3 regions of the Thiocystis violascens DSM 198 genome follow, and region 3 is predicted to be linked to each of the others. Evidence: predicted binding sites of a transcription regulator. Region 3 holds the regulator's gene; each other region holds the start of a gene.
What was found. Region 3 encodes sigma-54, which starts transcription at its own class of promoters, with help from an activator protein. Its sites were predicted from a motif close to TGGCANGNTNCNTGCTT; they were not measured.
Positions count from the first base shown of each region.

Region 1: THIVI_RS02355 (nitrogen fixation protein NifZ) is a predicted target of sigma-54. The motif match lies at 1,925-1,941, and genes of this name have one in related genera.
Region 2: nifE (nitrogenase iron-molybdenum cofactor biosynthesis protein NifE) is a predicted target of sigma-54. The motif match lies at 2,311-2,327, and genes of this name have one in related genera.

Region 1 covers NC_018012.1:499,170-503,523, forward strand. Annotated here, with positions in the region: gene nifS (cysteine desulfurase NifS) at 1-609, opposite strand, end outside; gene nifU (Fe-S cluster assembly protein NifU) at 1,001-1,873, opposite strand; gene THIVI_RS02355 (nitrogen fixation protein NifZ) at 2,101-2,370, shown strand; gene THIVI_RS02360 (SDR family oxidoreductase) at 2,372-3,226, opposite strand; gene THIVI_RS02365 (FmdB family zinc ribbon protein) at 3,329-3,658, shown strand; gene THIVI_RS02370 (OmpA family protein) at 3,723-4,354, opposite strand, start outside.
Region 2 covers NC_018012.1:3,000,592-3,004,945, forward strand. Annotated here, with positions in the region: gene nifN (nitrogenase iron-molybdenum cofactor biosynthesis protein NifN) at 1-775, opposite strand, end outside; gene nifE (nitrogenase iron-molybdenum cofactor biosynthesis protein NifE) at 768-2,231, opposite strand; gene THIVI_RS13320 (FAD-dependent oxidoreductase) at 2,516-4,219, opposite strand.
Region 3 covers NC_018012.1:2,437,513-2,441,866, reverse strand. Annotated here, with positions in the region: gene hprK (HPr(Ser) kinase/phosphatase) at 1-801, opposite strand, end outside; gene THIVI_RS10815 (PTS sugar transporter subunit IIA) at 827-1,276, opposite strand; gene hpf (ribosome hibernation-promoting factor, HPF/YfiA family) at 1,563-1,886, opposite strand; gene THIVI_RS10805 (RNA polymerase factor sigma-54) at 1,917-3,401, opposite strand; gene lptB (LPS export ABC transporter ATP-binding protein) at 3,639-4,354, opposite strand, start outside.

The DNA.
Region 1 (4,354 bases), 1.9 Mb from region 3:
CGACAGCATGTCGATGGCGGTGTCCTTGAGATCGATCGGCAGCTTGCCGACGGCCTGGACCGCGTCGGTGTGGAAGAGGACGCCAGCGGATTTGGCCAGCTCGGCCATTTCCTGCACCGGAAAGAGGGTGCCGGATTCGTTATTGGCCCACATGACCGAGACGATCGCGACCCGGTCGGAGAGCAGATCCATGTAGGTCTGCATGTCAAGCCGGCCCTTGCCGTCCACCTTCAGGTAATGAACCTTATAGCCGTCCTTCTCCAGATGTTCGCACACCGAGAGGATCGCCGGATGTTCCACGACCGTGGTGATGATCTCCTTGCGCTCCGGCTGTGCCTTGAGCGCGGACAGGATGGCGGTGGAATCGGACTCGGTTCCGCAGGAGGTGAAGACGATCTCGGAATCATGCTCGGCTCCGAGCAGCGCCTGGACCTGTTGGCGGGCCTGCTTGATCGCCATTCCCACCCGGTTGCCGAATTGATGCAGCGAGGACGGATTGCCGAACTGCTCGGTGAAATAGGGCAGCATGACCTCCACGACCTCGGGGGCGACCATGGTGGTGGCGTTGTTATCGAAATAGATGCCTTGGACGGGCGGGGAAGTGGTCATGGATTTCTCTCGCGATGAACTGGGAGCGCCGACTTGCCGTCGGCGCCTGGGGTCGTCGGCATGTGGTCGACTGGCGCGATTGGCGGCGACATATCGCCGATCGCTCTAGTAGCCGGACGATGCGACCTGGCGAAGCGAAGCCTGCTTCATGCATCTCGTTGTCGTTGTCGTTATTCTCCGGAAAAGCTCATACCCACTTTCGTGGTGACATTGCATCCGTTCGTGGTGAGTCCTGAGCGCAGTCGAAGGGTCGAACCATGAACGGATGCAATGTCGGCCTCGGAGCGCGATTTCCGCCCGTCCTTCGACCCTTCGGCTCCGCTCAGGACTCAGGACGAACGGAAATCAGTAAAGTCATTCCCGTAAATCACCTTATGTTCCAGGAGCTTCCTTAATGTCTCTGCGCCGCCGCCGGCAACACCCGCACGAATTCGCCCAGATCCTCGACGATGCGCTGCTGGATGCCTTCGAGCGTCGTGGAGGCCATCTGACAACCCACGCAGGCGCCGGTCATGTTCACGTAGACGTTCTTGCCGTCGATATCGACCAACTCCACGTCGCCATGATCGCGCTGAAGATTGGGCCGGATGGCCTCGATCGAGCTTTCGATACAGCGGATGCGTTGCAGGTTGGTCAGCTTGCGGCGGACGGGCGCCGGTTTGGTGGCCGCGCCGGTGGGCGCGAAGGTCTTGCCGGTTTCGGCCAGCACGCGCGTCAGGATCTCCTCGATCTCTTCGTGACAAGCTGAACAGCCACCCCCGGCCTTGGTGTAATTGGCGACATCCTCCACCGTGCTCAGTGCGTTGGCGCGGATGGTGTGCTCGATCAGCGCCGAATCGACGGCGAAGCATTTGCAGACGAGCGCGCCTTCCTCGTGATCGTCCTTCCAGACCTCGCCGCGATAGTTTGCGACGGCGGCCTGAAGCGCCTCCCGGCCCATGACCGAGCAATGCATCTTCTCGGGCGGCAGGCCGTCGAGATAGTCGGCGATGTCCTGATTGCTGACCTTCAGCGCCTCGTCGAGCGTCATGCCTTTGATGATCTCGGTCAGGGCGGAACTGGAGGCGATGGCCGAGCCGCAGCCGAAGGTCTGAAAGCCCGCTTCGAGGATAACCTCGGTTTCCGGGTCGACCTTCAGGGTCAGACGCAACGCATCGCCGCAGGATAGCGAGCCGACATCGCCGGTCGCGTTGGCCTCGGCGATGGCCCCGGCGTTGCGCGGGCTAAAAAAGTGTTCCTGGACCTTTTCAGAATACTCCCACATGGCTTGTCTCCGGTCGCGTTGGCTTGAGCGCGCGGCGTCAGGGCCGGCGCGTGGCTTGAGTCTTGCTTTTGTCGATACAGAGAATTCAGCAAACTCTATGCCACGGCCAGTTTCACAGGCAGGGCGCTGATTCATTGATAATTTTCAAGGCGACGCCGATTCGCTTGTCATTTCCGGAACAAGCGAGGGCGGTCCTCTGGTGACAAACCCGACAACAGGAGTCGACGATGATGATCGAATTGAGCCAACTGAACCCCGGCGACATGGTCTATGCGACCGCCGATATTCGCAATGACGGCGGCATCCCGGATCTCCCCGAGGATGCGCTGATCGCCCGCGCGGGGACGCGCGGGGTGATCGTCAACATCGGTTATCTGGAAGCGGAGCCGAGCCGGGAATTGTTCCTGGTGCGCTTCGAGGGTAAGGATCTGGTACTGGGGCCGCCCACGGGCTGTTGGGCGGAGGAACTTGGCGCCCAGCCATCGGCGGAGCTTTAAGCTATCCTTCACCGCCGCGCGACACCCGCGCCAGGATCCAATCCAGCGCGCGGGTCGGCAAAATGCGTTTCAACGTTCCGAACAGATGCGTCGGAAGGGTGACATAATAGCGGGCTTGCGGACGCGGACTCTCCAGAGCGTGAACGAGCTTCTTCAGCACCGCGTCCGGCGGCAGCGTGAAGGGTTGGGCGGGTCCGGCCTTGGTCAGACGCGCCTCGGCCCGGCGGTAGGACTCGCGGTGCGGGCTGCGTTCGCGGTCGATGTTGGCCAGAAAGGCGCGGTGCGCATTGTCGCGAAAATGGCTGAGGATCGGGCCGGGCTCGATCAGCGAGACGCGGATGCCGGTGCCGCGCAATTCCAGCCGCAGGGTATCGGTCAATCCCTCCAGCGCGTATTTGCTCGCCACATAGGCACCGCGATAGGGCAGGGGCATGAAGCCCAGGATCGAGCTGTTCTGGACGATACGCCCATGACCCTGACGGCGCATGATGGGGATGACGTGACAGGTGAGGTCATGCCAGCCCAGGAGATTGGTCTCCAGTTGGGCGCGCAGAACCTCGCGGCTCAGATCCTCCACCGCGCCGGGCTGTCCGTAGGCGCCGTTGTTGAAGAGCGCATCCAGCCGACCGTCGGTGAACTCCAGGGTTTGCTCGACGCCCGCGCGGATGCTGGCGGGATCGTCCAGATCCAGCCGGATCGCGGTCAGACCCTCGCGCGTAAGCCGGGCGACGTCCTCGGGGCGACGCGCGGAGGCGATGACACGCCAGCCGCGCCGCGCAAGTCCTTGCGCGCAATGATGACCGATGCCGCTGGAGCAGCCGGTGATGAGGATGGAACGGAGGTTGGTCGAGTGCATTGGTGATCCGTCTGGAATCCCGAAAAGCGCTGGGCGGGCATTAACGCCAATCCCGAGATCGTCCGCAACCGGATTCGATGAAACTTTAGCGAGAAGACAAGCATGCCGATTTACGAATACCGTTGCGAAAGTTGTGGCCACGAGTTGGAAAAGATCCAAAAAGTCAGCGATCCGGCCCTCGCGGACTGTCCCGCCTGCGGGCAGCCCACCCTGAAAAAACAGATCTCCGCCGCCGGTTTCCGGCTCAAGGGGAGCGGCTGGTACGAAACCGATTTCAAGAAGGACAAACAGAAGAACCTGCACGACAGCGGCGAAAAGGGGGAGAAGACGACGGCCAAATCCGCGGACAAAACCGTCTCAAGCACGACGGCGGGAGCCGGTCAGGCCGCGACGGTACCCGCGACGTCGTCGGAAAAGAAAACGGTTGCTTGATCGCGCTGGGAGCGCGAGCGGTTTGCCCGCGCCCACCAGCAAGGTATGAGGAATCGGCGGACGCCTATTCCTCCAGGTAAATTTCGACCCGGCGATTCTGACTCCGGCCAGCGGAGGTTGCATTCGTGGCGATGGGTTTGGCGGCACCGATTCCTTCGGCGGTCAGGCGTTCTGGATCAATGCCACGCGCGACGAGTGACTGCTTCACGGCTTCGGCACGCTGCTGAGACAGGGCTCGATTGAGTTCGGGGCCACCCAGGCTGTCGGTGTGTCCTTCGATCCGGGCCGACAGCTCGGGCTGTTCCGCGAGCAAGCCGGCGATGCGCGCCAGACTTGCAAGTTCGTCATTCGGCAGGGTCGCCTGACCCGGAGAAAAACGCAGTTCGGTCTCCATTAGTCGCAATAAAATGCCGCGCGGCGTATAGGTTCCGCCAAGATCGGCAAAGGCGGCATGGCGTGCACGCAGTTTGGTCAATGCCATGTCGGCCTCTTCGCGAATCGCCTGTTGAGCCGCTGCCGATCGATGACGTTCCTCTTCCAAACGTGTTTCCAGCGCGGCGGTTTGGGCGGAGGCCGACTCGACCTGCTCCGATACATCCCGATCCGTTTCGCGCGTTTCGGTTTGGGCGGTCCGCAAGGCGTCTTCGGTCGCGGCGAGTTTCTGCCGGGTCTCGTCCAGCGTTTCGGTGAGTGCCG
Region 2 (4,354 bases), 560 kb from region 3:
ACTTGAGCGCGTCCGCCGGCGCCTGCATCGAATCGCCGATCACGAGCGTCGCCAGGGCATCGCCCAGGGTCGCGAGTTCGCTGACCAGCGCGCCGCCGATGGACAGCGGGTTGTAGTCGTTCTCGGGCAGGTGTCCATCCAGCGAATCGGAGAGATCGGGCAGCACCACCGGGCGCAGTCCGAACAGCTCGATCAGATCCTTGAGGTGCTCCAGATCGCCGGGCGTCAGGTGCGAGCCGGCCAGCACATTGACCTGACGGCGGCGCCGTCCCGGCTGGGTGCCGGACTCGGCGGCGGTCGGGACCAGGGTTTCGATGATGGCGCGGGTCGCCTCGGCGTAGCCCGACTCCATCGATCCAGTGAAATCCGGGGTCGAGACCGCCACCACCGGAATGGCGTCGAACTGCGGATAGGTCTGGCGGAAGACGCGCACCGCCATCTGAATGTCCGCGCCCTGGGTTTCGACCAGCCCGGTGGTGGGCACGCCGATCAGGTCGGGGGCGTGCTTCTCGCAGAGCGTCTTCAAGCCCTCGACGACCATCGACTCGCTGCCCATGACGGCGCTGATCTGATCGATGGCGGTCGTTTGGAGCGGGATGGGTTCGCGGAAATGACGCACGAACAGGATTTTGCCGAAGGCGGTGCAACCCTGAGCGCCGTGCAGCATCGGCATGGCACGGTTGAAACCGAGGAAGGCGAGCGCCGCGCCGACCGTCGAGCTGGCTTTGAGCGGGCTGACCGAGAGTGCTTTCTTGCGTTTGACGATCTCAGGCATGACTGGACTCCACGGCGATGGACTCGGCTTCGTTGACGGCGACGACCGGCGCGGCATCCGCCGCCAGTTCCGCGATGACCGCGCGTGCCCAGGGCGCCGGGCGACGGACCGCCTCCCAGACCGGGCTCTCGATGGTCAGACAGAGTTGTTTTGCCAGTTCCTCCATACCGGCATAGCCGGAATAGCCGAATTCGCGTTCCTGATTGATGTCCAGGAAGGGGATGCGCGCCTTGAGCGCGGTGTACATGTTGCGACCGCCCGCGATCAGGATGTCGATACCCTGCGCGTTCACCATATCGATCAGGGTGCGCGGGTTGCCTTCTTCGAGCATCACCGCGTCCTCGCCCATGAGTTCGCGGATGCGCGCCTTGTCGTCCTCGGTGGATTTGCGGGTGCCGGAAGCGACCACGGTCATGCCCAGATCCTGCAACGCGGAGATCACCGACCAGGATTTGACGCCGCCGGTATAGAGCAGCACCTTGCGGCCTTGCAAACGCTGGCGCCAGGGTTCGAGCGCGGCATTGGCGCGGGCCTCCTCGCGGGCGATCACGGCCTCGACGCGGGCGCTCAGATCGGGATCGCCGAGGATGCGGGCGACGTCGCGCAGCGCCTGCGAGACATCCCGTACCCCATAGAAACTGCCCTCGAACCAGGGCGTGCCGTAGGTGTCCTGGAGCTTGCGGGCGACATTCACCAGCGCCCGCGAGCAGACCATCATGTTGACCTCCGAACGGTGCATGGTCTGCACCTCCCGGAAGCGCCCGTCGCCCGAGAGCGTGCAGAGCACCCGCAACCCGAGTTCGTCGAACAGCGGCAGGACGCGCCAGAGTTCGCCGGCGATGTTGTACTCGCCGATCAGACAGATGTCGTGGATCTTGAAGCCTTCGCGTTCGATGCCCTCGGGGAGCGGGTCCGGCTCGCGAGTGCCGCAGACATACTTGACCATCGCCTCGCCGGCGATGCGGCTGCCGAGATTCTTGGCCCCATAGAAACCGGCCGCGTCGATCGGCACCACCGGCGTGCCCCAGCGCGTCTGCGCGTCCTTGCAGACGGCGACCATGTCATCGCCGGTCAGGGCGGGGACGCAGGTGTTGTAGACGAAGACCGCCGCCGGCTGGTAGCTGTCGATGGCCTGCTTGATCGAGTGGAAGAGCCGCTTCTCGCCGCGGCCCATGATGATGTCCTGCTCGGTCAGGTCGGTGGTCATGCCGATCTTGTAGAGGGTCGGACCGCTGGAGCGGGTGCCCCGGTTGTCCCAGGAATTGCCGGCGCAGGCAATCGAACCATGGACGATATGGGCGACATCGCCGATCGGCAGCATGGCGATCTGCGCCCCGTCGAAGGTGCAGCCGCCCGCCGTCGCGCCCGGCTTGGCCTTGGAGCAGCCGGATTTTTCCTTCTGATTGTGGGCGCAGGCCGGCTCGTCGAGCAGGGCGGCGATGTCTTTCTGCTTCATGGAAACTCCCGAAACCGCGTCGAATCGCAAAATGCGTTATCGATGAAACGCGGCTTAGCTGTTCGCTTTAGGGAGTTTTAAGCAGAGTGTATGCCAATCCTATTTGCATTGTTTTTATTCAGAAAATGACTTTTACCTCTCTGTAGGATTTCTGACAATGTGACCGCTCCGCCTTTCTCGGAGGTTCCAAGTTTTGCGAGGATGGCGCAATGACGACATCGACTCAGGCTTATCCCCGCGTCAACGCGATGCCCATCATCTTCATGGAACGGCGATCGCGTCGCTCATTTCTCGCGCGGATACGGCCAAGCCATGATGCCGCCTTCCATGACCTTGACGTTGCGCCAGCCATGCCCTTGCAGGATCGCCGCCGCTTCATAGCCCCGCAGCGAGACCCGGCAATAGAGGATGATTTCCTTGTCCCTGTCCTGCGGCAGTTCCGCCAAACGCCCGCGCAGCGCGCCCAGCGGGATCAGGGTCTCGCCGATGCCGAGCCGGACCTCCTCGAACTCCAATGGGGTGCGGGTGTCGAGGATGAAACAGTCCGCGCCGGTCTCGGCCCGCTGTTTGACCTCGGCGACCGAGATGCCCTGCATGCGTCCGAGCAGCTTGTTTTCGAGCACCTGGGCGGCGGTGATGACATGGTCGAGCGCCAGCGAATAGGGCGGCGCGTAGGGCAGATCCGCGTTGACCAGATCCGCGACCGTCAGCTTGCCCAGGATGGCCATGGCGACCGTGGCGACCCGTTTGCTGGCGTCGCCAGGACCGAGGCATTGAAAACCCAGCACCCGACCGGTCTTGCGGTCCGCGACCATCTTGCTGATGAGCAGCTTGCCCTGCATGTAGGGCGGGATGTCGAGACCCGAGATCGTCGCCGTCTCGATGTCGGTCAGACCCAGTTCGCGCGCGCGCCCGGCGCTGAGTCCGGTGAAGCCGACCGTGTAATCGAAGATCTTGCAGATGCCGGTGTGGGTGATGCCCGGAAACGTCGCGCTTCCCTCCTGGATCAGGTTCTGTCCGACCACCCGCCCTTGCAGATTGGCGAGATCGCCATAAGGCGCGCGCACTTTGTCCCCGGTGATCAGCGAGGTGCATTCCACGCAATCGCCCGCCGCGTAGATGTCCGGGTCGGAGGTCTGCATGAATTCATTGACCGCGATGCCGCCCTGCGCGCCGATGTCGAGTCCGGCGGACTTGGCGAGCGCGACGTTGGGTCGCACGCCGACCGCGACCACCGCGAGTTGGCAGGGGAGTTCGGTCCCGTTATCGAGCTTGACGCCGGTCAGCGTTCCAGCCTCTCCGAGGAAGGCCGCCACGCCATTGCCCGTGATGATATCGGTCGTGAAGCCGCGCACATGGTTGGCGACCAGTTTCGCCAGTTCGGGATCCAGGAAGGGCAGGATCGAGCTGGTCTTCTCGATGATGGTGGTCGGGATGCCGGCGAGATGCAGCGCCTCGGAGACCTCGAAACCGATCAGTCCGCCGCCGACGATGACGGCGCGCTGTACCTGATTGGCGTCCCGGATCGCGCGCAGCGAGTCGGCGTCGCCGAGCGAATGCAGGGTGTGAATCCCCGCCAGGTCGGCGCCCGGAACCGGCGGATACAGCGGGGTCGCGCCGGTGGCGATCACCAGTTTGTCATAGGCAAGGGTGGAGATTGCGCCGGTCGGCAGGTGCTTGCAGGTCACGGTCCTGGATTCGCGGTCGATGGCGACCGCCTCGGTCAGCACCTTGGCGTCGATTCCCTTGGCTTTTTCGAAGAAGTTGGGGTCGCGCACGATGCCGGCCGAGGTGCAGATGAGCTGATTGCGGTCATCGAAGACCCCGCCGACATAGTAGGGATAGCCGCAGGAAGCCATGGAGAGATCGGCCTCCTTCTGGATGATGGTGATGGACGCATGCTCGTCCATGCGGCGGGCCTTGGCCGCCGCCTTTGGACCGGCGGCGGACCCGCCAACGACAACGATCTTGATGGGTTGCGAAGTCATACGGGAAACCTTTTTCCAACGGTGATCGAAAGAGTCGCCTGCCGACCGGGATGAACCCGTGGACATTGCCATCGGCAGGAAGTGCGTCAGTATGGGGCCGACGGTCAAAGACTGACGTTGACGATACGCAGTCGC
Region 3 (4,354 bases):
GACGATCTTCGGGATCGCGACGCCCAGGATGGTGGCCGCCGTCAGGCTGCCGGTGAGTCGATCGATGCATTCGAGCTGTTGGTGATCCAGTGGTTGCAGGTCGATGATCAGGTTGAGCGTCTTGCTGCGCAGCACGGCGCCTTCGCCGAACATGGCGCGGATGTTGAGGATACCCAGACCGCGGACTTCGAGAAAGTCCCGCAGGGTTTCCGGACAGGTGCCTTCGAGCACCTCGGGGGCGATCCGCGCGAAGCGGGGCGCGTCGTCGGCGACGATGCGGTGACCGCGGGTGATCAACTCCAGCGCCAGTTCGCTCTTGCCGACCGCCGGACTGCCGACCAGCAGCACGCCCATGCCCAACACTTCGATAAAGACACCATGCACCGTCTTGCGTTCCGCGAGCGCATGGGTCAGAAAATAACGCAGGTGGTTGATCAGTTCCTGATCGCCGAGCGTGGAAGCCAGCAGCGGCGTCTGCGTGCCTTCGGCATATTCGAGCAATGCCGCGCCAGGCTCGATGCCATCGGAAAAGATCACCGCCGCGGGACGGTCGGCGAAGAGTTTTTCGATGGTTTCGGCGAAGGCGGTCGCGCCCAGGGCATGCAGATACGCCTGTTCCTGCTGACCCACGATCTGCAGGCGGTTGGGATGGATACAGTTCAGCGATCCGATCAGCGACTGGCGGGAATGCTCGGGAGCCTCGCCCTGCAAGGGGCGCGGCTCGCGCGGCTCGGGCGTCAGCCAATGCAGCTTGAGCTGGGATCCGGTCTGCGCAATCAGGGACTGAAGGCTATCGATCATCGCTGGCGGCCGTTGCAAGGGCGGCTTAGCGCGAGTTCAACACTTGCAGGAGCAATGCCGGCGAATCCGCCGCGCGCAGTTTCGCCCGGATCGCCGGATCGTTGAACAGACTGGCCAGATGCGCCAGGAGGCGCAGATGTTCGTCGTTCGCGGCATCCGGCACCAGCAGCGCAAAGGCGAGATCCACCGGCTCGCCGTCGGTCGCGTCATAGTCCACGCCCCGGACCGTCTGCACGAAGGCTCCCAACACCTCCGTGACCTCCTTGATCCGGGCATGCGGCAAGGCGATGCCATGGCCAAGTCCGGTACTGCCAAGGCGCTCGCGTTCCAGCAGTCGCTCGAACACGGTCTCGGTGTGCAGGCGCGGATGACCGCTTGCCAGCAGTTCGGCCAGCGTTTCGAGCAGGCGTTTTTTGCTCGCGATCTCAAGAGCGCACCCGATTCGGGCTTCGCTGATCAGGTCTGGGCTCAACATGGCTCAACGTCCTAGGATTCGCGGACGCGCATGGCGGCCGCCAGGTCTTCGCGCGCATTCCGCGGGCAGTCTCGCGGGTTCGGCGCGATGGTCGCGCAATCGCTGTCTAGGGTCATGAATTCGGGTCTCCTGCGATCGACCTGTCGGCTGGATCTGAGCCTAATGGTGGTGATCGTCTCTCGTCGTCTCAATAAAAAACACCCCGAACGGTCAGTCAACGAGCCGCCCGAGGTGCCTGGTGCGTGCCTACGGAAGCAACGCGTTCGCCTTCAATGCTCGGCCGCGGCTATTCCTCCGCCTCGGCGATTTTCGCAACAGGACCGCGGTGGCTGCTTTTCTTTTCCTTGTGGCGCAGCACCTGGCGATCAAGCTTGTCGATCAGGGCATCGATCGCCGCGTACATATCTTCGTGGGTAGAGTCGGCAAACACATTACCCCCATTGACATTGAGTGTCGCCTCCGCCTTTTGGGCGAGTTTTTCAACGCTGAGGACGACGTGGGCGTTGATGACGTGGTCAAAATGTCGCCCCAGGCGCTCGAATTTGTTCTCGACATAATCCCTGAGTGCATCGGTAATGTCGATGTGGTGACCCGTCAGGTTGATCTGCATCGTGTGACTCCTTAAGGTTCAAACGGCCTGTCAATCCAGGCGTTTGCGCTCGTTCGAGGGTGGGAGACCCATTGCCTCGCGGTATTTGGCGACTGTCCGGCGCGCGACCTTGATCCCCTGACCCTCAAGCTCCTTGGCGATTTTCTCGTCGCTCAGTGGCTTCCTGGCGGACTCCGCCGCGATCAGTTTGCGAATCAGGGCGCGGATGGCCGTGGACGAACACTCGCCGCCAGAAGCGGTATTGACGTGAGAGGAAAAAAAATATTTGAACTCGAAAGTGCCTCGCGGGGTGTGCATGTATTTCTGCGTGGTGACCCTGGAGACGGTGGATTCGTGCAATTCGAGCGCCTCGGCAATGTCGCGCAGAATCATCGGCCGCATCCCCTCGTCGCCCTGCTCGAAAAAATCCTGCTGCATTTCCACGATCTTGGAACCCACGCGCAGGACGGTATCGTTGCGGCTCGCCAGACTCTTGATGAACCAGCGTGCCTCCTGCAGATGGCTCTTCAGGGTCGTACCGTCGGCGCTCTGATCGGAGCGGCGGATCAAGCGCGCATAGTCCGCGTTCACTCTCAGTTTAGGCGTCGATTCGGGATTCAGCTCGACCAGCCAGCGGCCCTCCAGCTTGCGCACGAAGAGGTCCGGGACAACGTACTCCGAAGGCGCCGCCTCGATCAAGGATCCAGGCCGCGGATTGAGTCGGCGAATGAGTTCGATGGCGCTGACGATCTCCGGCTCCGGCGCATTGAGCAGGCGCGCCAGCGCGGCGATGTCTTTTCTCGGCAGATGCTCGAACCCGTCGCGGCAGATGGCAATGGCCAGGTCGCGGCAAGGCGTCTCCGAGGGCATCTGGCGCAATTGAAGCAGCAGACATTCCCGCGGATCCCGCGCGCCCACCCCGGGCGGATCGAGCGATTGGACGCGATGGAGCAGGGTCTGCACCTCATCGGCACCGATCTCCGGGTGGTCGATCGTGGTCAGCAGATCCTCGATGTGGGTGCGCAGATACCCGTCCGCGTCGATGGCGTCGATGATCGCCTGGGCGATCATGAAATCGCGCTCGTTGAGACGGCTGAGGTTCAGTTGCCAGGCGAGATGATCGTGCAGCGTTTGCGGACGGCTTTGGTGGGCGAAAGGGTCGTAGTCCGCGCCGTCATCGCCGCCTTGAGCGGCGGTGGGCAGATAGCTGTCGTAGACATCCTCCCATTGCGTATCGACCGGAAGCTCGTCGGGCATCTCGCTGGACTCGGACGGAACCTCCCGATCGATCCGCAGATCCTCCTCGGCGCGCGTGCGCGCGACCTCCTCGATCGGCTGGATCCGGCTGTCGCTCGCCTCGCTGGCACTGAATCGCTCGGCATCGTCGCCCTCCTCCAGCATGAGATTGGTATCGAGCGCCTCCTGTATCTCTTTCTGAAGTTCGAGCGTGGACAATTGCAGAAGCTTGATCGCCTGCTGCAACTGGGGCGTCATGGTGAGGTGTTGGCCGAGGCGAAGCTGGATGGATTGCTTCATGGAGCGCGAGTGCGTCTTGAGATGATCCCGTTCGAGTGCGAAAGCGTTAAGCGCGTCTTCGGCGATTCTAGCCCATTTCAATCTCCCGCGTTCGCCGTGTCCGGGCAGGGGGAGTGATGATGATTTTATCTTACACCCTTCCCGATCATGGCGGGGGCGTTAAATCGCAAACTTCCCCCGAGCGGCCGGGAGACCGACGCGGGTTGCGCGCGCGGCATGGCCGATGGCGTTTCAGGGCTACATGGAAAAATCGGCGCCCAGATAGACATCCCGTGCCTGCTGGTTGGCGAGCAGATCGGCCGGCACCCCGGCGGCGATCACCGTCCCGGCGCTGATGATGTAGCTGCGGTCGCAAATGTCGAGCGTCTCGCGCACATTGTGGTCGGTGATGAGCACCCCGATCCGACGGTCGCGCAGATGGGAGACGATGGCCTTGATGTCGCCGACCGCGATGGGATCGACCCCGGCGAAGGGTTCGTCCAGCAACATGACGATCGGGTCCACGGCCAAGGCGCGAGCAATCTCCAGACGCCTGCGCTCCCCGCCCGAGAGACTGAGCGCGAGCGAATCGCTCACATGCGCGATCCCCAGCTCTTCGAGCAGTCGCTCGCACTGTCGCTCGCGCTCGGGACGCTTGAGATCCCGGCGCGTCTCCAGGATCGCCAGGATGTTCTCGCGCGCGGTGAGTTTGCGAAACACCGAGGGCTCCTGAGCCAGATAGCTCAGTCCGGCGCGCGCGCGCGCATGCATCGGCAGCCGCGTGATATCGCGATCGTTCAGCAGGATGCGGCCCTGATCCGCGGCGATCAGACCGACGATGAGATAGAAGCAGGTGGTCTTCCCGGCCCCGTTGGGTCCGAGCAGCCCCACCACCTCGCCTGGATTCACGGCGACGCTGACGTCCTGCAACACCTGGCGACCGCGGTAACTCTTTTTCAGTCGTTCGGCATGCA